2 regions of the Sporosarcina sp. Y838 genome follow, and region 1 is predicted to be linked to the other one. Evidence: predicted binding sites of a transcription regulator. Region 1 holds the regulator's gene; the other holds the start of a gene.
The links. Region 1 encodes LexA, which represses DNA repair genes until DNA is damaged. Its sites were predicted from a motif close to CGAACATATGTTCG; they were not measured.

Region 1 (16,691 bases):
GTTTAACGATTGTTGCGACGCCTTGTCCTCCGCCTATGCACAATGTAGCAAGACCGGTTTGCACATCACGACGTTTCATCTCGTGCAGAAGTGACACGAGGATACGCGCTCCACTCGCTCCGATTGGATGGCCAAGTGCGATTGCGCCGCCATTGACATTCAGTTTGGACTCTTCAAATTCAAGTTCTCTTCCAACTGCAATCGCTTGAGCCGCGAAAGCTTCATTCGCTTCAATTAAATCGATTTGGGATAGTTCCATATCTGCTTTATTGAGTGCTTTTTTAACTGCCTCGACTGGTCCCAGACCCATAACTGACGGATCAACACCTGCATTGCCATTCGCTACAATTGTTGCTAGCGGCGTCAAGCCAAGCTCGTCAGCTTTCTCTTTCGACATGATAACGAATGCTGCTGCACCATCGTTAATGCCTGATGCATTTCCTGCTGTTACACTACCATCTTTTTTGAATGCCGGGCGAAGTTTACCTAGCTTGTCAGCAGTCGTGCCTGCTTTGACGTATTCATCTTGATTGAAAATAATAGGGTCGCCTTTACGTTGTGGAATTTCAATCGCAACGATTTCTTCTGAGAAAGTCCCAGCTTCGATAGCGGCTGCCGCTTTTTGTTGTGATTTTGCTGAAAATTCATCTTGCTCTTCACGTGTAATCGAATAACGTTCACAGATGTTTTCCGCCGTCACACCCATATGGTAATCGTTGAATGCACACCATAGTCCATCTGAAATCATACTATCAATAATTTTCTGGTCACCCATTTTAAAGCCTTCACGACCGTTTTTCATTAAGAATGGCGCTTGGCTCATATTTTCCATGCCGCCTGCAACAATAATGTCTGCATCCCCTGCAATGATTGCCTGGCGAGCAAGATGAACAGCTTTTAACCCAGAACCGCATACTTTGTTAATTGTCAGAGCAGAAACCGCTTCTGGAAGTCCCGCTTTCATAGCAGCTTGCCGAGCTGGATTTTGTCCTAGCCCAGCTTGTAATACATTCCCCATGATTACTTCGTCAACACTGTCCGACGCCACTCCAGCACGTTTTAACGCCTCTTTTATGACCGTTGCCCCAAGATCTGTTGCTGGTACATCTTTCAACGAGCCAAGGAACGACCCGATTGCTGAACGAACTGCACTGACTATTACGACTTCTTTTGACATTTCTTTTTCCCCCAATTCTCTTTTTATGTTGCCTGTATATGCATCCCTTCATTACAATATACTAAAGGAGGGATGCTATGTTTAGTTTACCAAACATTTCTACAATAATCGAGGTTGGACCTCGCGATGGGTTACAAAATGAAAAAAAGTATGTCAATGACAATGACAAACTAGCATTTATTGAAGCTTTACAAGGGGCAGGTATTCAAGAAATGGAGCTGACTTCGTTTGTTTCACCGAAATGGGTGCCGCAAATGGCGGATGCACAAAAAATTGTTGAAAAGTCGAAGAAAGTCGGAAGACAATTCGTTCTTGCGCCAAATGACAAAGGTGCCGAGCTTGCGATTGAAGCAGGTGCTACTAGTATTGCCGTGTTCGTTGGGGTGAGCAATACTTTTAACATGAAAAACATTAACCGTTCTACGGATGAAAGCATCGAAGCACTCCAGCCCGTCTTTGAGAAATTAAAAAAAGATGGCATTTTTATCAGGGCTTGTATTTCAACCGCGTTTTATTGTCCGTATGAAGGGAAGATAGAGTTAGAGGATGTTGTTGCACTTTGCAAACGTTTTGTAGCGATGGGTGCGGATGAATTGAGTGTCGCGGATACTATCGGCAAAGCCAATCCCCGTGAAAGTTACCTATTGTTCAAGACATTGAAAGAGGTATTTCCAGACGTGTTGTTGACAGCTCATTTCCATGACACACGCAAAATGGCGATTGCCAATATTTTTGCTGCGCTGCAAGCAGGTATTGATCGGTTTGATACTTCTGCAGGTGGCCTAGGCGGCTGTCCATTCGCTCCAGGTGCAACAGGCAATGTAGCGACTGAAGATGTAGTGAATATGTTACATTCTCTAGGTATCGAAACGGGTATCGATGTAAAAAGGGTTTGTGAAGCAGTCCGAGTGATTGCGCCGCATGTGTCACGGCCAATTGACACAGGTATGTACAGATTGTTCGAAAACGGGCAATTGTAGAAGGAGTTGAGTGGTTTGAAACGGCGCGTTCTTTATCTCTCCGGTGTGATTTCCAGTGTTTTTACGGCTTTACTGACCATTTTCGGGGTTGTCGCAACGAATAAGCTAATGTTTTTAAAGTTGAAGGATTCCGATGTTATTTTGGAACGTGAAATCATTGCGAAACGATTTGATGAGAGATGGTATGAAACAGTACGTAAAGATAATATGTGGATTGAATCACCGAATGGGTATTTATTGAGAGCGATCTTTTTGAAGCCACTTGAAACAGCAAAAACGGTGATTATTTGCCACGGTGTTACTGAAAATAAAATTAATTCGATGAAGTATGCCCGTCTTTTTGAACGACTGGGTTACAATTCGGTCATATTCGATCATCGACGTCATGGAGATTCAGGGGGAAAAACGACGAGTTTCGGTTATTATGAAAAGATTGATTTACAAGCGATTGTTCATGCCGTACGTGAGCGGATTGGTAAAAGGGCCTTGCTCGGTATCCATGGCGAATCGATGGGAGCCGCTACGACATTATTGTATGCGGGTACGTATGAGGACGAAACAGATTTCCATATTGTCGATTGTCCATTTTCGGATTTCTCCGAACAAATTCTCCATATTTTACGAAAAAGTACACCTATCCGATCGACGATGGCTTTGCGGGTTGCAAATATTTTTCTCAAAATGCGTGACGGCTATACACTAAACCTGGTATCTCCTCGTGAAGTCGTGAAAAACATTACCAAACCCGTACTTTTCATTCACAGTATGGAAGATGATTTCATCCTTCCCTATATGACGCAGGAATTGTACGAGGCAAAACCTGGCGACAAAATGCTGAAATTGTTTCAAAATGGCATGCACGCCAAGTCGTTCAATGATAATCCAGTTCAATACGAAAAAACAGTGCAAGAGTTTCTAAGCCGTTTCGGTTTTTCGGATTAAAAAGAGAAAGTTCATTCGTCTAAGGATTCCGCTGGAACAGCACATGAATTTAGCCTAATCCCGTGGAATACACTTCATTGCTTAAGAAAAGGAGGCGATTCGTTCAAATTTGAACGAATTGCCTCCTTTTAGTTAACATACAGTCTATGGATAAGTACGTTTTTATTTTTTTGTTTCTTTCTTAACTTTTTTGTCTTTCTTGTCACTTACTTTGTTCATTTGAATCATCATTTGATTAATTTTTTTCTGGGAAGGTTTTTGTCCCATTTGCATCATCATCATACGTAACATGTCTTCATTAATTGGCGGGTTGTCTTTCAAATATTTCATCATATATTGACGTGCAATGAAAAATCCAAGGGCCAAACCTGCTAATAGCGCGACGATGATCAAAACAATCCACCATACAGTAGTCATCCGCTATACCTCCTCTATCTCTATTATTCGAGTTTACTCTACCATCAAGGATTATACAACAAAGCCGCAGTGAATAGCAATGGACCTAGCTATTAGATTTTATTTTTCTCGTTTTTCAGGCAAAAAAAAAGGCCCCTAAGTGAATATTTAGGCAGCCCCATTGGTATGTATGCCTACTCTTTCATAGGTATACATTTTCTTCATATGGACGAAATTCAGTTGTTTTAATTGGTTTAAGCCATCCCCACTCCCCATGCCCGTCCATGACTGCAAAGAAACGGTCGTCTGCACCCGACAAGGCTACAAATAAGTCCAAATCCAACATGCGCGATCCGTCACAAAGAACATTAAGTGAGTAAGTGGACAAGGAAATTAGTATGGAGCCTTTGACGGGGTGTGTCAGTTTATATTCCCCATCTCGCGTTTCAATCGATGAGAAACCTTTACCAAGGTTCGCGATAATTGCTTCATCAATCATTTCCGCTTCAAGTCTGTCACATAAGTAATGAACTTCCGGCATAGACTCAATCTCTTGTTCATCTTCTTTTAAAAGATCATATAATAACCGTTCGCGTCCAATGACGAATGGCTGGTACATCTCCTTTACCTTATAAATTCCATATGCTCTCAAAAACGCCACCCCCTACTAATAGATTACATTGATTGAGTCAAGAAAAGTGTCACATTGCGGAACGGAACGACACTATTACTGTCGGAAAATATGAATAACTGAATCTTTCGTCAAATGACAAAAAAAGCTGTACTGTCAGCCTGGTTTTTTTCCAGTCAAACAGTACAGCTTCATTTAAATTAGTTACTGATTAACATTTTAACTCTAGCTATTACATTCTCTTCAGTAAATCCAAATTCTTTGATGACAGTATCTCCCGGTGCACTTGCGCCAAATGTATCAATAGCGATGATTGCCCCTTCGTCACCAACATATTTATGCCAGCCAAGTGAGACGCCCATCTCAATACCAAGACGTTTTTTAACATCCTTAGGCAATACGCTTTGTTTGTATGCATCTTCTTGTTTCTCAAACAGATCCCATGAAGGCATAGATACTACCGCTACGTCTATTCCATCAGACAACAATTGCGCTTGTGCAGAAACTGCAAGACTCACTTCTGAACCAGTTGCAATTAAAATCGCATCTGCTTTGTCTTTGGTTGCTGGTGAAACGATATATGCACCCTTTTTAACGCCTTCCATCGCTAGTTCAGCCGATTTTGGAAGGACAGTCAAGTTTTGACGGGACAACACAAGTGCTGTCGGCGTATTTTTTGACGATACGGCAATGTTCCAAGCAGCTGCTGTTTCATTCGCATCTGCCGGACGGATAACAGAGAGTCCAGGCATTGCACGAAGGGAAGCCAAATGCTCGACCGGTTCATGCGTCGGACCATCTTCACCGACCGCTACGCTATCGTGTGTGAATACATATGTGACTGGTACACCCATCAGTGATGATAATCTAATTGCTGGACGCACGTAGTCACTGAACACGAAGAAAGTACCTCCGAATACTTGTAACCCGCCATGTAAAGCCATTCCGTTAAGCGCTGTACCCATTGCGAATTCACGAACACCAAACCATATATTACGTCCGCCATAATTAGATGGAAGGAAATCGCCTGCACCTTTAATTGTCGTTTTGTTCGAACCTGCTAGGTCTGCACTTCCGCCAAAGAACGAAGGAAGCTGTTTGGCAATTGCATTTATTGCTTCACCAGAAGCAGAACGTGTTGCGTGTGAAGAACCGGCTTCATAGGCGGGCAAAGATTTCTCGAAGCCTTCCGGTAATTTACGGTCAATTGCATCTTTCAATTGCTTCGCGAGATCTGAATGCTTTGCTTCGTAATCTGTAAATAGTTTGTTCCATTCCTGTTCTTTTTGCGCGCCTAATTTCTCTGCCGCCTCTTGGAATGTTTCATAGACACCTTCAGGAACATGGAAGTCTTCTTCAAATGTCCATTTGTAATATTCTTTTGTTAATTTCATTTCATCTTCGCCTAGTGGCATACCATGTGCATCTGATTTTCCGGATCTGTTCGGTGAACCATAACCGATGACTGTTTTAACTTCAATCATCGTCGGGCCTCCAACATTGCCTTTAGCTTCTTCAATTGCTGTTGAAACAAGGCCTATGTTGTTGCCATCTTCAACACGGATGTAATTCCATCCGTATGATTCAAAGCGTTTACGGATATTTTCAGAGAATGACATGTCTAGTTCACCATCAAGTGAAATATCATTGCTGTCATAAAGGACAATTAATTTATTCAATTGCAGGTGTCCAGCTAGTGAAATCGCTTCTCCCGCCACACCTTCCATGAGATCGCCGTCGCCGCAAAGCGCGTACGTGTAATGATCCACAACGTCAAAGTCAGTTTGATTGTATGTAGCAGCAAGGTGTTTTTCAGCCATTGCCATACCAACCGCCATACCAATCCCTTGTCCAAGCGGACCTGTCGTCGCTTCAACGCCTACCGTATGGCCATATTCAGGATGTCCAGGTGTTTTGGAGTTCCATTGTCTGAAGTTCTTGATTTCATCCATTGGGAGACCGTATCCACCTAGATGAAGGAGGCTATATAGAAGCATCGATCCATGTCCTGCTGAAAGTACGAATCGGTCGCGGTTAAACCACTGTGGGTTTGAAGGGTTATGATGCATATGTTTTGTCCATAGCGTATACGCCATTGGAGCTGCGCCCATCGGTAATCCCGGATGTCCGGAATTCGCTTTTTCGATTGCGTCAATTGAGAGTGTACGAATTGTGTTGATAGCTAGCTGGTCAATCTGTTGAGTCATTGTGTACATCCTTTCCCGTGATGTCTATTTATCTTCATATCCTAGTTTAGACAATCAGCGCGGTGATTGCAAAGTTCAATTTAGGTATTTGCCATTACGTGCGTTTTTCACCTTGTCGGGTGTCACGTCATTTCCTTCTGGATCAAGCACTTTGACATGCTCGATTGTGTCCCGCATCGATGAGCGAAATGTCTCAAGATATTCTTTCCGCAATTGTGTTTGTTCTTTAGCTTCTTCGATAGATAGACCTGTTGTTTTCGATTTCTTTGAGAGTTCATTAATTCGTTTGATTTTATCTGGTGATAGCATATTTTTTCCTCCATTTTGCGTTATAAATACAAACGTATACAAAAAAAACAGAAAGTGCAATAAATCAGACTCCCTGCTCTGTTTCATATTCTTTAAAGCGCCGATGGACAGTCGCTTTACTGATGTTATGACCGAGCCCTTTCAAGACGCCCGTAATTTCTTCATAAGTCAGCCCTTTTTCTCTCAAAGAGACAATTTCACTGATTGGCACTTCGATACGCTCTCGGCCTTCAACGTTTCCTCTGTTTTTCAAATTGCGTTCAGGACGATACCCCTCCCTGACAGCACGTTTCATGCCCCGTCTGATTTTGGCGTTGTGCACTTTCCGTTGATATTCTTCAACTACTGCCAAAATTTCAAGTAACATCGTATCCATTTCATTAAGTGCAATTGGCCCACTATCATTGCGTGAATAAACGGCTGTGTCAGTTTTCAACAACAGATGCAAAACAGCCATCCTAGCATTCCCACGTCCGAGCCTCGTCTCATCTTGTATCAGTACTGCATCTACTTCTTCATCGCGGATGTAATCCAGCATACTAAGCAATCCTTCTCGGTCAATGTCGTAACCGCTATGTTTGTCCTCGAATGTAGCAACAAGCTCTAAATTGAGTTCACTAGCCAAATCTTCAAGTTCCTCTTCTTGCCTCGTAAGTGATAGTTCCTGCGATTCTTTTTCTGTGCTCACTCGGCAATAAATGACGCACTTCTTTCGCGGCTCAGTCATCAGTACCACCGGCCAGTTGTACACTGTCGTCTTCATGTGTCTGTATAGTTGGCAAAAGCAAATCTTCTCCCTTCTTGATTGTTGCGGAGGACAGATTATTTAGAGTCATCACTTCTTTAATCCATTTCTCTGACGACATGTTTTTCGAGTGGTGAAATGCAAGGCCCCAGAGCGTGTCCCCTTCAGTAATTGTAATTGTAGTGACTTCAGCTTGCTTCGTTTCATATTTACCAACTCCTATAATTGCAAAACCTAAACATAAAATAACAATAAATATACCATAACCGTTGTTTTTAATGAAAGTCATCATTTTTCCCCCTTGCGAATGTTTGTTCGTATCACTGTTTTCATTATAGGAAATAAAAAACTGGATGTCAACACTTATTAGAACTTGTGTTTGCCATTACTATAGTGGGCTGATATAATGAATCTATTGAAATAACTCGAATTTCGGTGAGACTTTCACGATTTTTGATTGTTGTAAGAATTTTAGTTAAGGGGTGATTGTTGTGAAGAAAATCTCAAAAAGACAGGAAGACATTCTGACATTCATTAAATCAGAGGTAAAGAAAAAAGGGTATCCACCTTCCGTAAGGGAAATTGGGGAGGCTGTGGGGCTAGCTTCAAGTTCAACTGTTCACGGTCATCTAGCTCGTTTAGAAAGCAAGGGCTTCATTAGAAGAGACCCGACTAAACCTAGAGCAATCGAAGTCCTGGATCCTGAAGGGTTGGAAACGATGAAACCCGGAGTTCTACATGTCCCTCTTGTCGGTAAAGTTACTGCAGGTCTTCCGATTACAGCCATTGAAAACATTGAAGAGTACTTCCCTCTCCCTGAATCGTACGGCACTTCGGAGGACAACCTCTTTATGCTTGAGATTGTTGGGAATAGTATGATTGAAGCAGGAATCCTTAATGGTGATTATGTTATCGTTAAACAGCAACAGTCAGCTAATAATGGTGAGATTGTCGTAGCAATGACAGAAGACGATGAAGCGACGGTGAAACGGTTCTTCAAGGAAAAAAATTATTTCCGTCTTCAACCTGAAAATGAATCTATGGATCCAATCATTCTTGATAATGTATCGATACTCGGTAAAGTCGTTGGTGTTTATCGTACGATTCATTAAGGATAGACATGTAATTCCATGTTGAAGCTATCTGCAATGCAAGACAATCCAATACTCTCAGAAATGACAAAGAGCTATTCCTTTATTAAAAAGGAATAGCTCTTTGTCATTTCTCTATTAAGTTTTCCTTAACCAGTTTTCCAATGGATGACAACACAGCCACTTTCACATGCTCGTATGTGAGGCCGCCTTGAACGTATGCGGTATAAGGCGGCCTGATTGGACCATCTGCCGTAAGCTCGATGCTTGACCCTTGGATAAATGTACCAGCCGCCATGATCACATCGTCTGTATACCCCGGCATATAAGACGGCTCGGGTGCATAGTGGGCATTGATGGGCGAGTTCTGCTGAATTGATTGGCAGAACGCAATCATTTGACTGGCATTATTGAAAGATACAGACTGAATTAAATCAGTTCTTTTTTGCGTGTAATGCGGTGTTGTCTCGAGTCCAAAGCTTTCGAGGAGAGCAGCAGTGAAGAGCGCCCCTTTCACTGCCTGGCTAACAACATGCGGTGCTAGGAAAAATCCTTGGTACATTTCCCGTAAGGTATCAAGCGATGCCCCAGCTTCCGCTCCAAGACCAGGAGACGTCATTCGAAACGCACATTTCTCTACAAGATCTGCACGCCCGGCGATATAACCACCTGTTCTTGCAATGCCGCCACCTGGATTTTTAATGAGTGACCCTGCCATCAGATCAGCACCGACTTCTGTTGGCTCTTTCTCTTCGACAAATTCGCCATAGCAGTTGTCAACAAAGACAACTAGTTCGGGATTGATGGCTTTTACTTTACGAATCATTTCGCCGATTTCATCCACCATAAAGGACGGGCGATCTGAATACCCCTTTGACCGCTGGATTCCTATCATTTTTGTTTTAGCATGAATATTTTTCGAGACTTCTTCAAAATTGACCGTTCCATCATCATTTAGCTCAATGTGTTTATATGTAATGCCGTAATCCAGAAGTGATCCAGTATCTTTTCCTTTTCCTGATACGATGGATTCCAAGGTATCATAAGGTTTTCCTGTGATATAGAGTAGTTCGTCACCTGGGCGAAGAATTCCGAAAAGACTTATTGAAATTGCATGGGTTCCGGAAATAATCTGGTTGCGAACGAGACAGTCTTCAGTTTTGAATACATCAGCATAGACTTGTTCCAACACGTCACGCCCTGTATCATCGTAACCATACCCAGTTGTACCCAGCAAGTGAAAATCGCTAACCCTATTTTTACGGAATGCGTTCAGCACTTTCCGTTGATTGTAAAAAGCGGTTCTTTCAACACTTTTAAAAAAAGGTGCAAGTTTTTCTTCGATTCGTTCCGCATCTTCGAGTAATAAATCTTCTTGTTCAGTCACCATGATTGGTATTCCTCATCTCATTAAATAGTCACTATATATCTTATCAGTCTGTTCACGGAGGTCAATGTTTACAGAAGCGTTCATTGAAAAATCAGGAATACCTGTTAGAATTTTATGGGTCTATTGATTGGAGGGAGTACATTGGTATGGGACGTTTTTAGCTTGATTGGGACTGCGGCATTTGCTATTTCGGGTGCTATTGTTGCAATGGAGGAAGAATATGATATTTTTGGCGTTTATATCTTGGGGATAGTCACTGCTTTTGGCGGTGGTGCTGTTCGTAATATTTTGATAGGCGTGCCTGTTTCCGTTTTGTGGAATCAGGAGGTTCTCTTTATTGTGGCTTCCATTTTAATTACCGTTATTTTCTTTTTCTCAAGTGATCTCCTTGCTCATTGGAACAAATGGGGAAATTACTTTGATGCAATCGGGTTGGCTACGTTCGCCATTCAAGGTGCGATGTTTGCCATTCAATTAAACATGACGCTCTATGCAACTATAGTGGCAGCTGTTCTTACAGGAGCTGGCGGCGGTGTCATTCGGGACCTATTGGCTGGTCGGAAGCCACTTGTCTTTAAACGAGACTTCTATGCTGTGTGGGCTGCAGGCGCAGGTCTTGCGGTCGGACTCGGTCTGTATGAGTATGACATAGCCCTTTATGCACTGTTTGTATTAACCGCAGGGCTACGTATTATGTCGCTCATCTTCCAATGGAAACTACCAAACAGGAAATTATCCTAAAAAGGCGAAAATGGATTGTACCCTCCATTTTCGCCTTTTTTCATTCGAGCTCTTCTTTTAAAATGACTGGTTTCGATGGGACATATGTGGAAATCGCATGCTTGTAAATGAGTTGTTGTTTCCCGTCTGATTCAAGTAGAACGGTGTAATTATCATACGATTTTATAAGTCCTTTCAACTGAAATCCATTCAGTAAGAATACCGTTACAAATGTATTATTCTTTCGTAACGAGTTTAAAAAAGTTTCTTGCATGTTAACCTGTTTCATACGTCGAGTCCTCCAGTTGTCTTAACTATATTTCTATTGCCTACTTAACCTAATTCGACTTGGATGATTTAAATCCTTCATGATTGTCAAAATTTCCTTAACAATCTCATTTTTGTCTATGCTTGCGTCAAACCAGGCTATATCCAGCTTGTTGCGGAAATACGTCATTTGCCGTTTTGCGTAGTTGCGCGTATTTTTCTTAATCATTTCAACGGCTTCATCCAACGAGAGCATGTCTTCAATATATTGATGGAGTTCCTTATAGCCGATTGCCTGCACCGATTGTGTTCCGCGAATGCCTTCATGCCATAATCTAGTGGCTTCTTCGGTTAGGCCTTTTGCCATCATTATGTCTACACGCTGATTAATACGGTCATACAGCACGTCACGGTCCATTTCAAGGCCGACAATCAAATGTTCATAAAGAGAAGCGTGCCCTACCCCTTCTTCATGATCCCCTTTTGTCTTGCCAGTCACTTCGATAATTTCTAGTGCTCTGACAAGCCTGCGGTGATTATTTGGATGAATTTTTTCCGCGGTAGCCGGATCCAAACCTACAAGTTTTTCATAAAGCACCTGACCACCTTCTTCGGCCAGTTCCTGCTCGAGACGTTTCCTTACTTCTAAATCCGCAGCTTCTTCTGTAAACCGAAAATCGAAAAGAACCGATTGAATGTATAATCCTGTCCCCCCCGCGATAATCGGTGTTTTTCCTCGGTCGGTTATATTTTTTATCCACTTTCGGACCTGTGTTTGATATTCTGCAACAGAAAAAGGTTCGTCTGGCTCTAACACATCGAATAAATGATGGGGAACGCCTTCCATTTCTTCAACTGTGATTTTAGCAGTTCCGATATCCAGCCCTTTGTAGACTTGCATTGAATCACCGTTAATAATTTCTCCCCCAATGGCTTTGGCCAAACGAACACTGAGAGCCGTCTTTCCTGACGCTGTAGGGCCTACAATTGCGATTACTTCAGGATACTTATTCATTTTTCTCAATCCAATCTCCGACCGCTTTGAATACATGTTGTCGATTTGTTTCATGAAGCATTTCGTGTCTGCCGCCTTCAAATAACATAAGAGTCACGTCTTCCATATCTGCTTTTTCGTAGCGCTTCGCTACTTCCAAAACGCCTTTTCCATTGTTCCCCACGGGATCTTCATTTCCTGAAAAGAGGAAGACTGGAAGTTGTTTCGGGATTTTATTTATTTCATCTGAGGCATTAATTTCTCCAAGTCCTTTGAATAAATCTATGAAAAGTTGAGTTGTTGGGACAACTCCGCATTGAGGATCTACAATGTACTTCGCAACAGCTTCAGAATCTCTAGATAACCAATCAAAAGGAGTTTTTGGTTGGTCAACCGATTTATTGAATCCTCCGAAAACCAGTTTGTTCAGGAAGTGATTTTGTTGGTCAAAACCATTTTTCTTGCCTTGCAAATAAGCAACCCCCAGGCCCGCAAGACGGCTTGCACCTGGGTCTCCACCTGTCCCTGAAAATATGGCCATGTCTATTTCACTGCCATGCAGCTGAACATATCTTCTTGCAACAAACGACCCCATGCTATGACCAAATAGAATGAAACGAGGTGTAGGATATTGTGATCGAAAAGCGGAAATAATCTCGTATGTATCCTGCACAACACGGTCAAATCCAAGTACATCTGCAAAATAACCTTTTAACCCATTCATGGTAGCGGTTTTTCCGTGACCTCGATGGTCGTGCCCCGTAACGATGTATCCTCTACCCGTTAAATAATTTGCAAACTCTTCATATCTGCCAATATGCTCCGACATGCCATGAAGTAAATGGATATGCCCGACAGGCGTACCTGTGGGTTGCGCTATACATGTATTCAACCGAAAACCATCTGTCATTTCAATTGTCAATTCCTTAATGATGAACACCTTCTTTCACTTTGGCTTCAGCAAGTGGACAGTTCAGTTCGTTCAAATAGCGTACTCATTCGCGCTGACTCATATGAAAGGAGTTTCGCCATATACACTGTAACTGTCTCTTAAAACATTTCTACAATATACCGCCTGTTGAGTGGAAAACGAATCAATCTATATCAATATGAACACCTTTCGTCAAACGTAGTCTCTTCATACTGGATAGTTCATTTTTTCCACGCAACCTATCAACCCAAGGGTCTTTTTCGGCTACAGACTCACATAGTTGTTATAAACAACTTAACCTACCGTGTACAAGCTTTGTGGACCGACTGGATGTGCCTGCTACAAAATCCTGCATCAACCATAGAGCGACTGATAAACCGCGTATAACTGCATCCAGTGCAATCTCCTGTCCTGGTAATTCCTACATCAAAGTTTAAAGATGCGCGTAGCCTCTACAGCTTTTTTCCAACCCCTATACAGCTGATCCCGTTCTTCAGTTTGCATTGTAGGTGAATATGTTTTCTCTTTTGTCCATAACGTTTCGACATCTTCGAGTGTACCGAAAAAGCCTGTTGCGATTCCCGCTAGATAAGCGGCACCAAGCGCTGTTGTTTCTTGATATTTTGAAAGTTCGACATCCGCTTGCAGCAAATCACTCTGGAATTGCATTAGAAATGCATTTGCCACACCGCCACCATCCACTCTTAATATACCAATATCCATGCCGGCGTCCTTTTCCATCGTGAGCAAGACATCTTTAGACTGATAAGCAAGTGATTCCACAGTTGCTCGGATGAAATGTTCTTTTTCTGTACCGCGCGTCAAACCGAAGACAGCACCCCGCGCATCAGAATCCCAATAGGGGGTTCCAAGTCCGACAAAAGCCGGAACGACATAGACGCCGTCTGAGGATGCTATACGTGTTGCATACGCTTCCGTATCCGATGCCTTTTTAAACATCCGCAGTCCATCCCGAAGCCATTGAATTGCAGAACCGGCGACGAACACACTGCCTTCAAGCGCATATGTTACTTTGCCGTCTAGCCCCCAGGCAATCGTTGTTAAAAGACCATTGTCTGACCGCACCATTTCGTCGCCCGTATTGAGGAGCATGAAACAGCCAGTACCATACGTATTTTTAGCCATCCCTTTATGGAAACATGCCTGCCCGAAAAGAGCACATTGCTGATCACCCGCTGCGCCTGCAATCGGGATTTCAGCACCAAAAAAGACTGACTTGGCTGTTTTGGTGTAAATTTCAGAAGAGGAACGGACTGCAGGGAGCATCGATTCAGGTATTTCGAGAAGATTGCATAATTCAGTATCCCATTGCAGTTCAGCAATATTATAGAGCATCGTCCTGGATGCGTTGGAATAATCCGTTACATGGACCGCCCCGTCAGATAACTTCCAGATGAGGAAAGAATCGATTGTTCCGAACAATAATTCTCCTTTTTCAGCCCGGGCACGTGTACCTTCTACATTGTCTAGAATCCATTTCACTTTTGACGCTGAAAAGTAAGGATCTAATTTCAAGCCTGTTTTATGTTGGATTGTTTTTTCATGACCCGCTTCTTTTAACGCATCAACAATTCCCTGCGACTGTCTTGACTGCCAAACGATTGCGTTGTACACGGGCTGTCCCGTCTTTTTATCCCAAACGACGGTTGTTTCCCTCTGGTTCGTAATCCCGATGCTGTCAATGTCTTCAGGCTGTTTACCACTTTCCGTTAAAACCGATGCGATTACAGATAGGACGGATCCCCAGATTTCGCTGGCATTGTGCTCAACCCAGCCTGGTTTCGGAAAAATTTGTTTGAATTCCCGTTGCGAGGAATGGACTATTTCTCCTTGCTTGTCAAAAAGTATTGCCCGTGAACTGGTAGTGCCCTGATCGATTGCGAGTACATACTTCTCCATTTCCCTTCCCTCCTTCACATTCAATTTACATAACTCGTTTAAACATTTTTTCAATTTCGTACGTCGTAAAATGAATGAGTACAGGTCTGCCGTGTGGACAAGTGAACGGATTTTCGACGTTCCCTAAATCATTCAGAAGTCTTTCCATATCAGCAATTGTTAAGTGGTGGTTTGCTTTGATGGAACGTTTACAACTCATCATTATGGCCGCATCTTCACGCAGTTTGCCGATATCGATTATTCGTGTATTCAGTACTTGCTCAATTATATCTTCTATGATGATGGACTCTTCTCCTGCCGGGAACCAAGAGGGATATTCTTTTACTGCATAAGAAGACGGTCCAAACTCTTCTAGAAAAATGCCGACGTCTTGCAAAAGGGTGATATTTTCTTCTATTTTTGTTTTATCATCCGCTGCGTAATGAAATATGAGCGGGATTAGTAACATTTGTCTTTCGCCATTATCGGTTTTACTTAATTTGTCGCGGAAAAACTCATATTTTATTCGTTCTTGTGCAGCATGTTGGTCAATCATGAAGAAACCATCTTCATTTTGTGCAACGATATACGTTCCATGGACTTGACCAACGGGAACGAGTGCCGGAAAGTTTTTATCTTGTTCAGGTTTTGCTACATCGTCTTGTACAAGTGATGGTTCATTGACCGTCCAAGGTACTTGGTCCTCAGCTTCCACTTCTTGTGATAAATAAGGCTGATACGCTGGTTTTTCGAGTGGAGTCATCGATGGTTCGGTGACTGGTTTAGGTCGTTCGGTTCTGAATTCATTCCACATATTTACTTGCTCTGATTGAATTTTTTTAGCCGGTTCTTTTTTAATGGCATCCGGGACAATTGTGTTTTTTCGAATGGCCTTCTGAATGGCTTCTTTAATAATCACGAGCAACTCGCCTTCTTTACTCATGCGTATATGTTGTTTGGAAGGATGCACATTGACATCAGTCAAGTAGGGATCCCCTTCAATATTGATAACTGCGATTGGGGATCGTCCGATTGGCAAATAGGTATGAAACGCATCTAGTACCGTATGATTGATGGCTTGGCTTTTTACCCATCTGCCATTAACAACTATAGTCATATAGTTTCTTGAAGCACGTGTCATTTCCGGTAATGTTATAAAACCAGAAACTTTGTAATCCGCATTCTCGCCTTCAAAGGGCACCATTTTACGAGCGACAGCCATACCGTATATATCAGATAGAACCCGATGCTGATCATTGCTTCCCGCTGTTTGCAATAACACTTGCGTGTAATGCGTCAGTTTAAATGAGATTGCGGGGTGACTGAGCGCAAGTCTATTGACAAGGTCAATGGTATGTCCTAATTCCGTCTGAATTGTTTTCATGTATTTAAGGCGTGCAGGCGTATTGAAAAACAACTGGGAAACAGTAATATCTGTCCCTTTTCGAAACGCTGCAAAATCATGTTTGACGAGTCTACCGCCATCAATTTGCACTTCTGTGCCTTCCGTTTCACCGTCAGAAGTCCACATCATTATCTTAGACACCGATGCAATACTCGCAAGTGCTTCCCCGCGGAAACCAAGTGTCCGGATTCGGAACAAATCATGATCCGTCGTAATCTTGCTTGTCGCGTGCCGCTCAAATGCCTGAACAGCATCAAGTCTTGACATTCCATTGCCATTATCGGTCACACGAATGTTCAACAAGCCTGCTTCTTCGAGTGCAATTTCAATCACCGTGCTTTTTGCATCAATCGCATTTTCAACTAGCTCTTTTACGATAGATGCAGGTCGTTCTACGACTTCGCCCGCAGCGATTTTATTGGACAGTGTATCGTCCATCACTTTGATGATATCTATCGGTCTCACCCTTTCTTAGTTCCGAGCTTTTCTTTCAACCCATGCACATATTGCAACGCTTGAAACGGCGTCATATTCATTAAATCCGCCCCGGCTATATCCGATAGCACATCCTGCTCTTCTGTTGAATGGTCATTTTTCTCTTCATTGT
Region 2 (16,691 bases), on a different contig from region 1:
CAAAAGGTGGTGGAAAATTGGATTGAAAATGAAAAAACCTCCAGCTACATTCGGCCAGAGAACTCTTTTCATTCAACTCTGCAATTGTTTGAATAGTGTCTGAATAGCGTGGTGCACAGGCATCGATTTGATATATGAGCGGTGGCAGCGATTTTGGGTTTTTGTATGTAATTATTGAAATCCCGTATATAATCATGACTATGAAGGATCCATTTCCTATGAGCTTGAATTTGAGCTACTGGGCAGACGAGCACACAAACTGCAGCTAGAACAATACATACGTATTATAGGGGGAACACGGGTGAGTGGAGTAATAATTGTTGCCATCGGCGGAAACGCGTTGGTTAAAGGGAATGGCTTTGATTCAATTCAGGATCAATATGAAGTAGTGCAAAAAACGGTTATTAATATTGCCGATATGGTGGAAGAAGGCTATAAAGTTGTCGTTACACACGGAAATGGACCACAGGTAGGTTTCGGTCTTCGAAGGTCTGAAATTGCACGCGAACAAGAAGGAATGCCTTTAATCCCGCTCGTTAATTGTGTAGCGGATACACAAGGCGGGATTGGCTATCAAATTCAACAGGCATTAACAAATGAATTTGCAAGAAGGTGTATTGATAAAAAAGTTGCTACTCTTCTAACTCGGGTTGAAGTAAGTTCAGATGATCCCAACTTTAAAAATCCAACAAAACCTGTGGGATCATTTTATACCTTTGAACAATCTGAGCTTATGAAGGCAACACATCCGGAATGGAAATTTATTGAGGATTCCGGAAGAGGATACCGGCGTGTGGTACCATCCCCTAAACCAATTAATATACTTGAAAAGGATGCCATTAAGTCCCTCATTGACTCAAATTTTGTTGTTATTGCAGTGGGTGGTGGTGGAATCCCTGTTGTACAGCGGGAAGATCATACATACGAAGGCATAGATGCAGTTATCGATAAAGACTTTGCGACAAGTCTGTTAGCGGAACAAATTAACGCAGATACGTTAATTATTACAACGGGTGTATCAAGGGTCTGTATTAACTTTGGTAAACCCAACCAAAGAGAACTGGAGATCATTACAATTTCACAGACAAAGCAATATGTACTTGAAAACCATTTTCCTGAAGGGAGTATGCTGCCTAAAATTGAAGCAAGCTTAAGCTTTTTGGAGGAGAGCGGGATGAGAGTTATCATTACGAATACCGAAAGTTTAAAAGACGCAATCAATGAAAAAGCAGGGACACATATCATTAAATGAGAGCTTTAAATCGTATACACTTTCTTCAAGCTAAGACGAAAATAGATAATCGGAGGTTACGGGCATGGATAGAAGAAAAAGATTTGAAGCATTATTTGCAAATATAAATCAATACAATGCAGGTGATAAGGGAATTACAAGAATTGCTTACTCCAACGAGGAGCAAACATGTACCCATGCTTTTATGCGGATGTGCAAGGCTGAAAATCTTGATATACGCATGGATTCTTGTGGAAATGTTATTGCCAGACGGGAAGGAAAGATTGAAGGGCTCCCTCCTGTTGCCATGGGCTCTCATTTAGACACCGTTTACCAGGGCGGGAAATACGATGGTGTGCTGGGCGTCACAGCTGCATTAGAAGTGATTAAACGCCTAAATGAAAAAAAGATTGAAACGAACCATCCGATTGAAGTGATTTCATTTGCGTGCGAAGAATCATCCCGTTTTGGTGTATCAACAGTTGGAAGTAAAGCGATGACAGGCCAATTTGAAAAAGATAAATATCGACATTTGAAAGACAAAGATGGCATTACATTAGAAAATGCACTATCTTATTGTGCACTTGATATTAATGGCATCGATCAGGCAAGTCGAGTGAATGAGGAATTTAAAGCTTTTTTTGAATTGCATATCGAGCAAGGTCCAGTATTAGTCAATAATCATAAAAAAATCGGTATTGTTACAGGAATTGCCGCTCCGGTTAGGCTAATTGTTAGAATAACAGGTAAAGCATCACATTCAGGCACGACCCCTATGAATATGAGAAAAGATGCTCTTCTTGGGGCAGCAGAAATTGCATTGGAACTTGAAAAAGTCGCGAAGGCAGAGGAAGACTTTGGTACTGTCGCTACACTAGGCGTTATGGAGGTGTTCAATGGGGCTATGAACGTCGTGCCAGGAGATGTGGAATTGAAAATTGATATGAGATCCACTTCGTTAACATCAAGGCAACGCGTGCAAGATCATTTAGTGCAAACGATAGCTTCCATTAAAGAGAATAGAAAACTCGAGATAGAAAGTATTGAAATTAGTTCTGAGGAGCCTGTACTTCTATCCCCAGAAATTAACAATGCGCTAGAAATGGTTTGTAAGGACAAGAATATTCCCTATCAACTCATGCAGAGTGGGGCTGGCCATGATGCCATGAACATGACTCGGTTATGTCCTGTAGGGCTTCTTTTTGTTCCATCCGTAGACGGAATCAGTCACCATCCAAATGAATACACAGCGATTGAAGATATCTTAATCGGAATTGACGTATTGGAAGAGGCAGTTCTTCGTTTTGCAGTAGTCGAGTAACCGACCTGGTACCTGCAACAAAAACAACGAACAATTCACCCAATTGTATAGAAGCCATTATAGATTAGATAATCAAATACCTATCTAATCTCCTGTTCATAAATATGTAATTGCAGTGAATTGCCGGAGTAGTTTCGCGCACAGTACGTGAAATTTTCCCCGCTCTCCATTTCGATACTATATCAGTATGATGGATAATTATTTTGTACAAGCGTGGTAAAAATTATTTGTGGAGAACTGCTCACTTTAGTTTATCGTTTACACCCCTTTCATTCACCTTCCTAATTGTCTGATTAGTGTCTGAATTGTGCAGTGCACAGGCATCGCTTTTACTGCCTACGTACAAGCAAGTTGTGGAAGAGGATACTTAATTGTTTGTGTGCCTGTGCAACAAAATACAACAAACAATTCAACCAATTGTATAAAAACCCAATAAAGATTAGATAGTTAGGTGCCTATCTAATCTCCTTTTAGTGAATTATCAAAATAGTTTCTTGCACAGGTACCTGAAATTTTGCAGTACCTGTGTATTAAAACAACAAATCATTCAACTCTCCAACAAAACTAAATCATCCTTCGTAATTTCTTTTTCGAGCGCAAGCCTATTTTGTTTATTGCTCGCCACAGCCATTCGATAATCGACTTTACGCGTCATTTCTCTCGCTATTTTTTTTGCAAGACCGGCATTTCCGAAATGACTATCTCTACGCGCATAAATCTCTTCATAGTGACGAACTAATGCACGCTTTGCTTCATCTGTTATGCCGTACCCTTTACTATAGAGGTCGGTAATCTCCATTAATTCCTTTGGTGTATAATCTTCAAAATGCAACGTTAGTCCGAAACGTCGACGGAGTCCGGGGTTGCTGTCTAAGAAACGATTCATTTCTTTTTCGTACCCTGCGGCAATTAATAGGAACTCGCCTTGTCGATCGGACATTTTTTTCAGCAACACTTCCACTACTTTTTTCCCGAAGTCATTCTCTCCACCACTCGCAAGTGTGTACGCTTCATCAATAAATAACGCACTACCCATCGCTCGTTCAATCAGCCCGGCTGTCAGCTTCTCCGTTTCACCAATATGACTACCGACTAAATCGCTGCGATCTACTTCAATCAGATCGCCTCGTTCTAATAATCCAAGCGCTTGATAAATACCAGCGAGCACACGACCGACCTCAGTTTTACCTGTCCCCGGTTTACCAATCAACAGCGTGTGGTTCATCAATTTCTCCGTAGAATGATTTTCTCGTTTGTAGTATCTCATTAATTCAATCATTTTATCTATTTCAGCCTTCACAGAACCAAGGCCGATCAACTGATGGAGTTCTGCACGTTTATGGGCGAGTAGTACTTCATCGATTGGAACTTCGTACGTCTTCACTCCATGCTCTTGTACCGCTTGTACAACGTCTTGTTCTTCAAACATCGTCAATACCTTTTCCGTCCACTCTTCACGCGGAAGTTTCGCAATTCTCATCGACTGAGCAAGCCCGATTTGATCGAATAGTATACGTGCCATTCGAGCGTTACTAAATGTTTCATCGCGGATACGATAACGTTCCACGAACTCCTCATAAACTGCTTGTTTGGCAGCAGGAGTGAGCACATAGCTTCCTTCACACTGGCTTAAGAAGATTTGAAGCAACTCATCTGGTGTATAGTCTTGAAAGTGAATCTTTTCAGTAAAACGATCTTTCAATCCCGGATTAGACGCTAGGAAACGGTTCATTTCTTCGGTATAGCCTGCCGCGATGACAATGAATTCACCGCGAGAATTTTCCATCGCAGGAAGCAACGTTTCAATTACTTTTTTTCCGAAATCATTACTAGAATTGCCCCCTGCTGCAAGCGTATACGCTTCGTCTATAAAGAGGACGCCACCCATAGCTTCCTTAATAATTACTTTCGTTCGTTCTTCTGATTCACCAACATGCGTTCCAACGAGATCTTCTCGCTTCACCTCAGTTACGTGGCCTGTCTTTAATAAACCTAGTTCCTTAAAAATCTTTCCTATAAGCCGAGCGACTGTCGTTTTACCAGTACCCGGATTACCTTGAAAGACCATATGAGGCGCTACCATCGGATTAGCTTTCATTCCACGTTCTAATTTGAATTGATTAATGTCGCTTACGTTTTTAAACTCCTGGATTTTGTTTTTCACATCTTCCAGTCCAATAAACCCGTTCAAACCATTCATGAAAACATCCATCTGATCAGTAGGTGATGAATCTACAGTAGAGGAATGTCCAGCACTGCCGCCTAATTTACTAGTGATTGGTGGAACCTGCAAGTCCGTATCGGTGAGCACAGGAACACTGTCATCCCAACGAACTAAATCTCCTGCTTGGTTGTTCTCAAAAGAACAGTCGTTAAGAACCGGAACCGAACGCTCGAGTCTCAGTCCAGCCTTCTTTCCATTCATCACTTGCACCCCAGTGAATACAGCATCCGAACAATCTTGCAAGATGATTTGATCATCTTGATGACCATGTACTCGAGTTACCGTCACTTCAGTACGCTCCACCCGACTCAAGACGATTCCTGACGATTTACCGTCATAGATTTCACACTCCGTTATAAAGACTTCTGCAGATTCCGTTGCTCTTATTTGTGGCCTTTTATGATTGAACAAAATTGACCGTTCTAATGAAATAACTACTTCAGGACCTGCAAGTATGCCGTTCTTATCGCCACTCGATATTCTACAATCGGTAATTTCTGCTTTAGCCGCAGCACTGAGTACAACGTTGGATCCCTTATGACCGAAGATGATGCAATTGGCTGCCGTCAACTCGGATTCTTTCACAAATATCCCTGCACTATCCCCACTCTTTACTTCGGTCGCCGACAGAATTACTTCCGATTGTTCAGAAGCAAAAACCTGTACACCACTATGATGGCTAATAAGAGAATCCGAAATAGTCACTTGACTACTTGTCACGGAAACGCCTTTATTGTTTCCACTCTCAATTTCACAACCCAGAATCGTGAACACGCTTTGAGTAAACGCAGAGAGTTGCGTCATCTGATTGTACTTCACTTCAGATTCGATGAGTGTACACGTGGAATTTCTGGACACAATTCCTCTAGACTCACCCGAAAGGATCTGTGTTTTTGTAATCGAGAGTTTGCTTTGTTCGTTACAGGAAATTTGGTCTCCTTTTTGGTTTTTAAACTGTGAGTCGGATAGCTCAACTGACGAACCACTGACGTTCATTCCTTCAGCCTCTCCATTTTCAAACGTACTTGCCTCGACTTCGATATGGGATCCATTCGTAAATGCGACATGCTCCAAACTTTGGTTTTTAAAGACACAATTTTTCAGGACACCCTTAGATTGATCACAATAGATTCCTTGGACATGTCCAAAATAAAAATTCGTACTTTCTACGTCCATAGAACTGTCTTGTTCCAAACGAAGTTGAACCCCGCGATTTCCGATGAATGAACTTTTGGTGATTGTGGCTCGACTCGTTTCATACAAGCAAAGGCCTTCTTCTTGCCCACTTAAAATTCCGGAATTCGTTAACGCGACTTCTCCTCCCGCGCGCACACTAATTTGTGCAGACTTGATCGTGTCTTCTACTATGCATTCGAACAAAGCCAAACGCCCTAATACCTCAATCCCTTGTATGTTTTTTTGAAAGATCGAATGCCCTGCGGATACTTTTGCAGCTGCATCAACTCGCATTGCAACTCCTTGAATCTCATAGAAAAGACAGTGGTGAAGCGTTACATCTCCTGATTCGATATGTAAACCATAGTCCACTGGACCAGTGCCTCCTCCAATACTGATCGATTCGATACGCACTTCTTCCGTTGTCGCGATACGAACACTTCCTGTTAGACGAACTGTGCTTGCTTCACCTTCTGAACTTCGAAGAACGAGCAGCTTATCGATTGTTACATGTTCATCATAAACACCTTCATCAACTTCCACTGTATCTCCTGGTAGAGCTGCCTCTACTGCAACCTGAATGGTTTTGTAGTTGGATCCTTCACGCTGAGACACTTGAATAATTGCCACGTATCTTCCCACTTTCTATTAGTTTCGTCAAGAGTACCCCTTTTTCAAATTCGATAGAAATTAAGGAGGGGGTGAATTGATGCTTTTTTGTTTTCGTTGTGAATCGTAAGAATGGCTCCTTGAACATATGTTCGATATAATAGATATAAGGAGGTGAATTATTATGTCTTTAGAAAAAGATTTACCAAAAAATTATAAGACTCATCAAATTTGGATTAAAAAAGGACATCGGTTGTTTCCTTACTTTCAAGAAATGACTCAAAACGCTAAAAATATGCACAACACAACGAACTTTTATATAAGGCAGGTTTATACTGGATTAACCCAAGATAAATCACTCCAACCTTTACAAATTGAAGTTTTGAGCACGATTGAAGATAATTTATTTAAAATAAATGAAGTTCAGACGGCTACTTTTTACAAGAAAAATGCAAAAGAACAATTAAAGCCTAAAGAAAAACGAAAAGAAGTGAAGTGTAATTTATTTGAAAGGCCTTCACAAGAGCAACCCTATGTTGATTACAATTTTTTGGACGCTTTATTTAAATTAATTGGTCAAAAGGATTATCGTTCACTACCTGCACAGTCGAGCCAATCTGTTATGAAGACTGTTTTCCAAAATTGGAAATCATTTTACGCTAGTTTAAAGGATTACAAACTGAATCCATCCAAATACAAAGCAACTCCCAAAATACCTACTTACAGTCGTGCGTCCATGAAAGAAATTACTTTCACAAACCAAGATTGTGTCATAAAAAATAATCAGTTTTTAAAGTTCCCAAAGACAAAGGAACAATTGACCATTGGAAAATTGGGTTGTGCTGATGGTAGGTTGAAACAAGTTCGTGTGATTCCAAAATACAACCAATATGTTGTTGAATTAGTAATGGAAGTCCCTTCCAAAATAATTCAATTAGAAGATAACGGTAGATTCACGAGTATTGATTTAGGCATTGATAATCTTGCAACCATTGTGACTAACACGGGTCGTAGACCTCTTTTAGTCAAGGGCAAAAACGTCAAATCTGTCAATCAATATTTCAATAAACAAAAAGCACATTTCCTTGGCATTTTAAGACAAGGAAAACAACCAAATCAAGGCTTTTACACCTCTAAACAGTTGGAAAGATTACATCAAAAAAGACATTTGAAAATCAAAGATATATTTCACAAAGCAAGCACCACTATCGTTAAAATCGCACTGGAAGAGAAAACGAACACAATCATCATCGGTAAAAACAAAGATTGGAAACAACAAATCAATATCGGGAAACAGAATAACCAATCATTTGTTAGTGTTCCACATAGCTTGCTTATCAACATGATTGACTATAAAGCTGCGCAATATGGAATTAATGTTGTTTTAGCTGAGGAATCCTACACCTCCAAAGCTAGTTTTCTTGATGGTGACGATATTCCCACTTATGGCGAAAGTGATACGAAGAAACCGTTCTCTGGTAAGCGTATTAAAAGAGGTCTGTATTGCTCGGGTCGAAATTTGTTAATCAACGCTGATGTGAATGGTGCCGCAAATATTTTGAAGAAAGCATTGTATAGGTCAACAAAAGAAACTGATTTCAATATTGAAACAGTGAATGTTTGGAACCCAAAATCAATTGTTATATAAAAGAAGTCCCTACGGCAAGACCAATGGGATAGAGGGTCTGGGCGTTAGTAGACCGCCAATGTGACAGCCCCACTGCTCGTTAATCGTTTAGGTTCGCTTAGATATTAAGAGAATACATCGACACGACAGAAACCCCTTCCTCAAAAATGCGTTAGCATTTTAGGCGGGGGAGCATTCATCATCAGTTAAGTATACTAGTAAGCCTAGGGACAGAGTAAAGAACTGCTTGTGAACAAGAGTAGATGCCTGTGCAAAAACCAACAACGAACAATTCACCCATTTGTATAAAAACGCAAAGAAGATTAGATATTGAAGTAAATACCTAATCCACGTTTTATAAATATGTAATTGTAGTGAATTTCCAGAGTGGTTTCTTGCACAGGTACCTGAAATTTTGAGCGGTCGGCCGCGGGATTCGGGCGGTCCTTAACGATATATAAGCGGTCATGGTTCGTTGTTTTTCATTCCATACACTGCACGCTAACTATATCTGAAAATGAAATCCTTTCAGGTCCAAAGGGGTTATCGAGCACAATACAGCTAGACTGCACATCAATTACTTCTACTATGGCTCCGCGTGTCATAATCTTTCCGTCCTTCCAAGTCTTAATCAACGTTTGGCATTTGCGTTTATACGCTACTTCGATTTCTTCCTGGATAGATTGCAAATCCCACTCACTGAGCTCCGGGCATTCAACATAATGCTCCTGATCCATCCAATTTCTCAATTCTACAATATGCTCCGGCAACATCAATGCCGTCCATTTCATATTTCCGCGATCTCGAATCATGCTATACCTCCCCTTACTTATGTCCGCCAACCAATTTAGAGCGTCCGATTGCGGTCCCGTCATCCGTTAGAGACACAGCCCTCAATATAGCTGTGGATCCATACTTATTCCGAATGCTATCCATAACTGCGCCTAACTCACGGTTTCTCAACTTATTCCCATCGAATAAACTCAACTGCATGGATGTTTCATCTTCTAGATTGGTAATTGAGATACTAATTTTCCGTACGGGACGATCATCATAAAATTTGTCGAAAAGAGCCACACATGTCCGGTAGATTTTCATCGTATCGTTTGTAGCTTCCTCGATTGATAACGACCGACTAAATCCACCACCCAAAGCATGCTTGCTATATTCTATCCCCAGATGTACGGTCCTGCCCTCTTTCCCAGCCATCCTTGCACGACGAGATACATCTTCACACATTTCTAGAATGACCACCAGCACAGACTCCCGGGTTACATAATCCCTATAAAGCGTTTGACCCTTACCATAGCTCTTCACTTGACCTTCCAGCAAAGGTGCGCCCAACTCAGACAGGTCAATTCCCCAGGCGTGATGATAGTATTGATTTCCCATTACACCGAACTTCTTCTCAAGCCGTTCAAGCGAAGTGTGCGCAAGATCGCCAACTGAGAAGATACCCATATTATTCAAAGTTTTCTCCGTCTGTCGACCAATTCCCCACATTTCACTCAACGGTGCAACAGGCCATAGCTTCGACGGTACATCCTCAAATTCCCACTTCGCAAAACTTGTTTTCTTCGCTTCTAGATCAAGCGCAAGCTTCGCCATCAACATATTCGGACCCATTCCAACTGTGGACGGTAAATTTAACGTTTCAAGTATTTCTGCTTGTATTTCTTTAATCGTTTCTACCGGATCGCCCCATAGCTTCTCAGTACCCGATAGATCTACAAAAGATTCGTCCACACTGTAAACGTGAATGGCTTCTGCTGGAACATATTTGTGGAGGATACGAGTAATAGACATAGACATTTCTAGAAAAAAGGCCATCTTCGGTTCGAACAAACGAATATCGGGGTGATCCGGAATTTCAAAAAGCCTCGTTCCCGTTTTCACTCTAAATCGCTTCTTCATCGGGGGTGATGCAGCCAGCACAACACTCCCCTTTTGTTTGAAATTACCGACCACCGCGATAGGAACAGTACGGACATCCAAATTGTGTATCGACGCCATGCAACTAGCGTAGAAACTCATCATGTCGATACAGGCGATTTGTTTGTTTGGAAACGCGCTGTAGTCCATCATATCTAAGACATCATTCCGATCCATCGACTTAACCAATTCAACACGCACATCTGTTCCCTCCTCTTTTAATCAGTATACGGAATGTACGTTCGTATTACAACGGCAAATAAACACTTAACAAGAGTTACCAGAAGTGAGCTCTTTGCTAAGCGTCCGACTTAAAATCGGTACCTATTTATGAATACGATGCAACGCCAGTGGGTACCTGAATTTAATTTCAACTAAAAAAAGTTCTTTATTGCATATATAATACTTTCTTCCACATCGTCAATATTATCCAATTAAATAAATTTTATTGCCTGTTTTTCATTATAGTTCTTTGTTAATACTAATTCTAAACCACCATTATTATTCGTAAAGTTTGCCTCACGATAATGGGTGTTACTGTTAGGACCATACTCCTTCTCAATTAACCTTCTAAAATGTCCTTGGGTTAAACTTGCATTTGTATTACAATCGGTTGCACTAGTCACATTGTATCCCCTCGTCTATTAGTGGTCGGTACCTGCGTATCGAACAATTTAAAATCAGTAACACGCAATAACACTTAATTCGCGAAATTATACAATAATTTAAACGGGATTAGATATTAAAGTAAATACCTAATCCACACCTTATTAATATATAATTGCAGCGTATCGGATAAAATCTCACAGCCCCTACTTTGTCTTAACATATCCACAACGGTTGCAGCGATTTGAGTAATAACTCAACCGATGATACCCTGAAAACTTACACTTCCATTTCCCAATCCATTTCCTCACGAGAATCCTCCTTTATCTAGCTGATATAAAGCTGTATTATATTTATTTCTAATGCCTAATCTATAAATTCTGTATTTTAGATATAATTGAATTAAATAGCTAAGGTCGATATAAAAACAACCATTGTTGTGATCGAGGTACGCACTAAAGTCGATGAAGGGTACCTATGCTAGACACAACACAATGGCAATCGATCACACACTCGAATAAACAATCGACTGGAAGAGGGTGGAAAAGCCATCACAGCTTTGGATATACCCAGAACCCGCTCCACCAACTAACTATACGTACCGGATTTCATCTTCATTTTTCATTTTCAACTACCACATTACTTTCGATTGCATCCTCAGATGATAAGAACTGCTGTAGCGCCTGTTTATTCTTCTCAAGGTCAATACTAAGAACGGCTCCTGCCGCCACACGTTCATCTTCATAGGAATTCGCAATTGGGATCCGTAACGTCTTCATATCGGATTTCCCGGGGAGTAAACCTTTCCCCATTTTAAATAGTGTCTGCTTGTTAATGTTAGTATCAATATAAGGTTCCATAATGCCGAGTAGCTTTGGTAAATTTAGTAGTGTATGAAAACTAACAGCTTGGTCCTTCACTTTTGAGAGCACTTCTTGTTGCCGTTCCACTCGCCCAAAATCACTTTGATCATCATTACGAAAACGAACATATTCTAATAACTCGTCTCCATGTAAAACTTGTTTGCCTGGTTGAATTTTCGTTCCTGCTCCGTTAGCGATTGGAGAGGGTATCTCAACCTCTATCCCATCAGGGGCAATCACATCTATAATTTCCGGAAAACCAGTAAAGTTGACAGTTGCATAGTATTGCACATCGATATCAAAGTTTTGCTTAATCGTTTTCCTTACAAGTTCCGGACCGCCGAAAGCGAATGCAGCATTGATTTTTTGTTTCCCATACTCGGGTATATCCACATACGTATCTCTCATGATGGAAACTAATTTTATGTCATCGGTCGTTTGATTGTAATGCGCGATCATTAACGTATCTGATCTTCCGTTTTCATCCTTGTGGGCATCACTTCCCAATAAGAGAACATTCATCTCGTCAGTTTGCAGCTTCGCACCTTTAAACTGCTCAAATGTCGGAGGAACTTCAATCTGATCCAGACCTTCACTCGCGAGTGATACCCCGCTCTTGTATTGATAGTGCCAATACAGTATCCCGGCTCCGATCATACATATAATTGCTAAAGATGAGATTCCTAGTATTTTTCTTCTTCTGCTACTTTTCATAAATAAGTCCACCTACCCTTGTCTGAGTATTTTTCTGGGCTACCACTTCGTCGAATACGATTAAAATAGATCGGCGGGCTTTATTGTCCATAGAAGCAAGATCATTGGACACACAAATCTTTAAAGGGAAAGGCTACTCATTTATCCCTCAAATCCTCAAGGGTGTTAACATTATCAATATCACATGGTTGTTTGCATTTGGATATCCAGTAGATTTCCAAACACCCCTTCTTTTTCTCGCGCTAGTTGGTTATATTCACCTGCTTGAATAATCTCGCCCTCCTTCATTACCAATACCTGATCCGCGTTACGAATTGTAGATAAGCGGTGGGCAATCACGATAATGGTCATCGTTCCTTTTAACCTCTCGATGGCACCTTGAATTTTCGCCTCGTTCTCTATGTCTAATGCACTTGTTGCTTCATCTAACACTAAGATTGATGGTTTCCTTAGTATGGCCCGAGCCAATACAAGTCGCTGCCTTTCTCCACCCGATAGTCGAATTCCTCTATCACCTATAAGTGTATCTAGCCCTTGTGGAAGCTTTCTTACAAATTCAGCGGCTGCGGCGAACTCCAAAGCCACCCAAATGTCCTCTTGGCTTGCATCGGAGTCAATGATCATTAAGTTCTCTCGAATGGTTGCGTTAAACAGAAATGGATCCTGCGGAATATAACTAATCGATTTCCTCAATGAAACTAAGTTATCCTCGGTAAGTGGATCATGGTCAATGGTGACCACTCCCTGATCCGCTTGATTTAAACCCATTAATAGATCAATTAATGTACTTTTCCCGGCCCCTGATGCGCCTACTATAGCTGTCATACGGTTAGCCGGTATGTGCACGTCTATTTTTTTCAGCGCATACGTATCTTCATTTTGATTGTATTTAAAGGAAACATTCCGACAGTATAATCCATGTTTTATCTCGGCTGGCTTAACATTTTTATAATCTGTATTATGCAGCTCTCTCTCTTCCAAACATTCATTTTGTAAATCCAATAGTGCTTTAAAAGATGGAATAGTGGCTCCTAATTGCTCTAAATTAGATTGAATGCTCGTTATCCGTGGCCATAACCTTGAGAAAATTATCATAATCAACATGATTTGTGCTGGTTGGGCTGTGAACATTTTGATTGATAGAAATACAAAAGTTACAATTAAAAAGGCAGAGACTATTTTAAAAATCATTTGCGAGGTTGTATTTACAGTCGTTAATTGAATCCGATTTTGCTCCATCCTTTTAGTTAAGGAGAAAAACCAATTCAAATGAGGTTCCTCTAATGAATTACTTTTAATATCCTTAATGCCGTTAAAGTGATCCGTGATGCCCGCTAAGTAGGTTTGTGTTAACTCAACTGTTTCCTTTCCTAATGATTGAGACCTTCTAATAAACTTTTTGGAAAAAAGGATAAGAATTAATCCGAAAAGTAAAATAAAACTCGTCATTTTTACGGATAAATAAAATGCTATCGCGATTTGAATGCACGTAAAAATGAGCGAAGATATAAACTGTAAAAACAAAGAAATGCCTGCACTTACGTTAAACATTTCATTTGTCATGATATTAATAATGTCGGATTTCCTTTTTTTGAGATAAAATCCCCAATTAGCTTGAAGCAAACTTCTATAGGTTTGTTCTTTTAATTGTCGAATAAAACCTTGTTGGATTTTCGCACCTAAGATTGTTTGATTTCGTTTAAAGATACTTTGCCCCACCATTAATAATACGTAAACGCCCAATATGATAATGAGACTGATATTTTCAGGAATTCCTGAAAACAATTCAGTCATCCAACTTAAAAATGAAATTTCTTCTGTGCTAACATCCAATATGCCTGTTAAACCAATCAGTGGGATTATTAAAAAGATCCCTGCACTTTCCAATAGGCCAATTAACATCATACAAATAAGATTGATATAGAGAAATTTTCCTGAATAATCATGTATTTGTTTTGTAAAGTGCAAGAGATACTTCAAAGTTAGATCCTCCAATCGTAAGCCTTAATCCCATGTTTCACCTACATTTTGTAATGACAACAAAGCCTGTTTATTCGAGGCAAGAATTCTAGAGGATGGGAGAAGCGCGGGAGTTTATAAAGATACGGAAAACTTTGGAATGGGAAAAGCAATTCAACGAACTTTTGAGCCGGGATAGAAAAGGAATGGTTTACAGCGCCTAAACCCAATATGCAGCCCAAACATCTTAATAGTGAACGATTCACTAGTAATCAATATGACCTGTCCAACATATGCAGATATAAAATGGATTAATGATCTTTACATCACCAGAAACATGATCCATGTTATTCTTCCAGCCTATTTCCGTTAGTTTCTTTGGCGAATTTTGCAACAACCGTAAACCTTTCCATCACTTCAGCACCTGATACATAAAAGGGCCCACTACGTAACCAGGCATGTGCAATAAGTTGTCCCTTTTCATCTTTTGCAGTTCCCAAGTAAAGAGTGCTTTCAATATTTCGCTTTTCGAGCATTTTCATGCCAGCAATTGCCTTGACAAGACATTGACTTTCCCAAAAAGTATAGCGACTCATAAGTTGAATGGCTTTAGATATGCGCGCTAATTCCTCTTTGTTCGATGTAAGTGGAGAAAAAGACGTTTCTTTCATTTCTTCACCGAGGGAAGGAGCCACTTTAGAAAACGGAATGCTCTTCAGGTAACGTCCCCTTCCTAAATGAAAGTAAGCCTCAATAAGGAGTAATTTGGTTTTCATATTTAATCTTAAAAATGAACGAACGCTTTTTAACATGCTCATTGTTTCCTCCCAAAGTGACAGTCATAAATCTACTAGTTTTCGTTGATCAATCCTTCTTCGAGCAATTGAGTTAAAAAGGCATTAACTTGTTCTTCACACTGCGTTCGTTCAACGTCATAGCGTGACTGTAAGGTAGTGACTACCGCTTCAATTGAAATGGGTTCTTTTATGAGGTCCCATATCTCCCCGCCTAATGCCCCTAGATTATAATATTTCCCACTTTGAATGCTTAACATCACTTTTTCGCCATCCATATCACTTACGATGTTTCCTGGTTGTTGACTAAATAGAGAATTATTTATGCCTTTTTGACTAGTAACCATATACGTTCTCCTCCATCTTTAGTGTAGTTAAAATAAGTTCGACTAACTCATTAGCCGTAAAACGTGTTGTTGGTCGGCTAATATGATGAAAATCTATTTTATTCATCATTTTAGAAGATATATCAAAATGCCATTCCATTAAACCAGAACGTTGTATAAAGAAATTGCGATAGGTGTGGGTATACAATTTATAAAACCGTTCCAGGTTTTCAATCGGTTGAATGTTAATTTCCTGATGATCCCCTTTGACTAACTCGAATATCCCGGCAAGTGGTAGGGATTCGGTAGCAAACTGCGATTCAACAGGAACGGCGAATTTTGTTTCTCTAACAAAAAGCCGTTGATAATTCGTAGATTCCATTCCGAACTGCTCTAAGCTTTCCAACCATAATTTTTGTTGTGGATAAGCTGGCGTTACAATTGGCACATTCGCATGATTCAAAGTTACCGGTATCACATCATCACTTAACAATTGATAGCCCTTTTTTAAAAATGCAGAAGCCAGGGTAGATTTCCCTGCACCGGAATCACCTACAATGGCGTAAGCCTTTCCATCTATAGCAATCGCACTCCCATGTAACGGAAGGATTTTTCGTTGCAATAAGATGGCACCCATACAGGTCCCAAGAATATAAAGGCGGATTTCATCTTCATCGGATCCATATATTGGGGAGACGACGATTTTACGCCCCTGTTGAATCAAAAAAAATGCTGTTTCAGCTACATGAAACAGAAGCCAATCTTTTTTAATGACAAAGTCTTCTTCGGAAACCGAATGCTCAGCCCATACCGCCGAGAGGTCCGCTCGTTCAATAATAATATCGGTTGCACTCCCCACTCCACTAAGTTGGGGTAATTCCGGTAAAGGAATTTCGCTTGAAATCGTTAATCCAAACGCTCTGAAAGCAAAGTTCTTTTTACTAAGCATATAAATAATCCCTTTCCTTACCCGGTATTTCAACAAAGTACCCCCTTCGTATAGTCAAATACGAAGACAGATCCTTTTACGAATGAAGGTAAAAACAAAAAGCATCTCCCACTAATCAGGTTAAGCCCCTATTCTCCATAGGATAGGGGGCTTAGACCATAACCACCTATAGGATTCCATATGTATGAAATCCAAACAGATTTAGATTGACGGAGATCATGAAACAAACAATCCATTTCGCTTAACTAAAAGTTAATTTCCCTCTTGGAGTGTTATCTGGAAATGCAGCATCAGTGTACTCACCGTCGGCTCCAAGCATTGTCTCATTTACATTCAGCACTTCTAATTCAGGTTTTTTCC

Region 2: AC1TO4_RS03815 (Y-family DNA polymerase) is a predicted target of LexA. The motif match lies at 10,352-10,365, and genes of this name have one in related genera.

The regions. Positions count from the first base shown of each region.
Region 1 covers NZ_JBXCJD010000001.1:507,334-524,024, reverse strand. The annotation lists gene AC1TO4_RS02505 (acetyl-CoA C-acetyltransferase) at 1-1,177, opposite strand, end outside; gene AC1TO4_RS02500 (hydroxymethylglutaryl-CoA lyase) at 1,255-2,157, shown strand; gene AC1TO4_RS02495 (alpha/beta hydrolase) at 2,173-3,099, shown strand; gene AC1TO4_RS02490 (YneF family protein) at 3,262-3,516, opposite strand; gene sirA (sporulation inhibitor of replication protein SirA) at 3,698-4,147, opposite strand; gene tkt (transketolase) at 4,327-6,333, opposite strand; gene AC1TO4_RS02475 (DUF896 domain-containing protein) at 6,409-6,642, opposite strand; gene AC1TO4_RS02470 (YneB family resolvase-like protein) at 6,707-7,369, opposite strand; gene yneA (cell division suppressor protein YneA) at 7,362-7,676, opposite strand; gene lexA (transcriptional repressor LexA) at 7,879-8,499, shown strand; gene AC1TO4_RS02455 (methionine gamma-lyase family protein) at 8,606-9,868, opposite strand; gene AC1TO4_RS02450 (trimeric intracellular cation channel family protein) at 10,010-10,609, shown strand; gene hfq (RNA chaperone Hfq) at 10,650-10,877, opposite strand; gene miaA (tRNA (adenosine(37)-N6)-dimethylallyltransferase MiaA) at 10,911-11,870, opposite strand; gene AC1TO4_RS02435 (alpha/beta fold hydrolase) at 11,863-12,789, opposite strand; gene glpK (glycerol kinase GlpK) at 13,207-14,700, opposite strand; gene mutL (DNA mismatch repair endonuclease MutL) at 14,726-16,540, opposite strand; gene mutS (DNA mismatch repair protein MutS) at 16,546-16,691, opposite strand, start outside.
Region 2 covers NZ_JBXCJD010000002.1:212,342-229,032, forward strand. The annotation lists gene arcC (carbamate kinase) at 302-1,252, shown strand; gene AC1TO4_RS03795 (allantoate amidohydrolase) at 1,317-2,552, shown strand; gene AC1TO4_RS03800 (right-handed parallel beta-helix repeat-containing protein) at 3,100-6,582, opposite strand; gene AC1TO4_RS03805 (RNA-guided endonuclease InsQ/TnpB family protein) at 6,746-8,209, shown strand; gene AC1TO4_RS03810 (YolD-like family protein) at 8,671-9,000, opposite strand; gene AC1TO4_RS03815 (Y-family DNA polymerase) at 9,014-10,270, opposite strand; gene AC1TO4_RS03820 (hypothetical protein) at 10,555-10,746, opposite strand; gene AC1TO4_RS03825 (LCP family protein) at 11,341-12,303, opposite strand; gene AC1TO4_RS03830 (ABC transporter ATP-binding protein) at 12,484-14,283, opposite strand; gene AC1TO4_RS03835 (lasso peptide biosynthesis B2 protein) at 14,610-15,080, opposite strand; gene AC1TO4_RS03840 (lasso peptide biosynthesis PqqD family chaperone) at 15,113-15,403, opposite strand; gene AC1TO4_RS03845 (aldolase) at 15,393-16,331, opposite strand; gene AC1TO4_RS03850 (paeninodin family lasso peptide) at 16,573-16,691, opposite strand, start outside.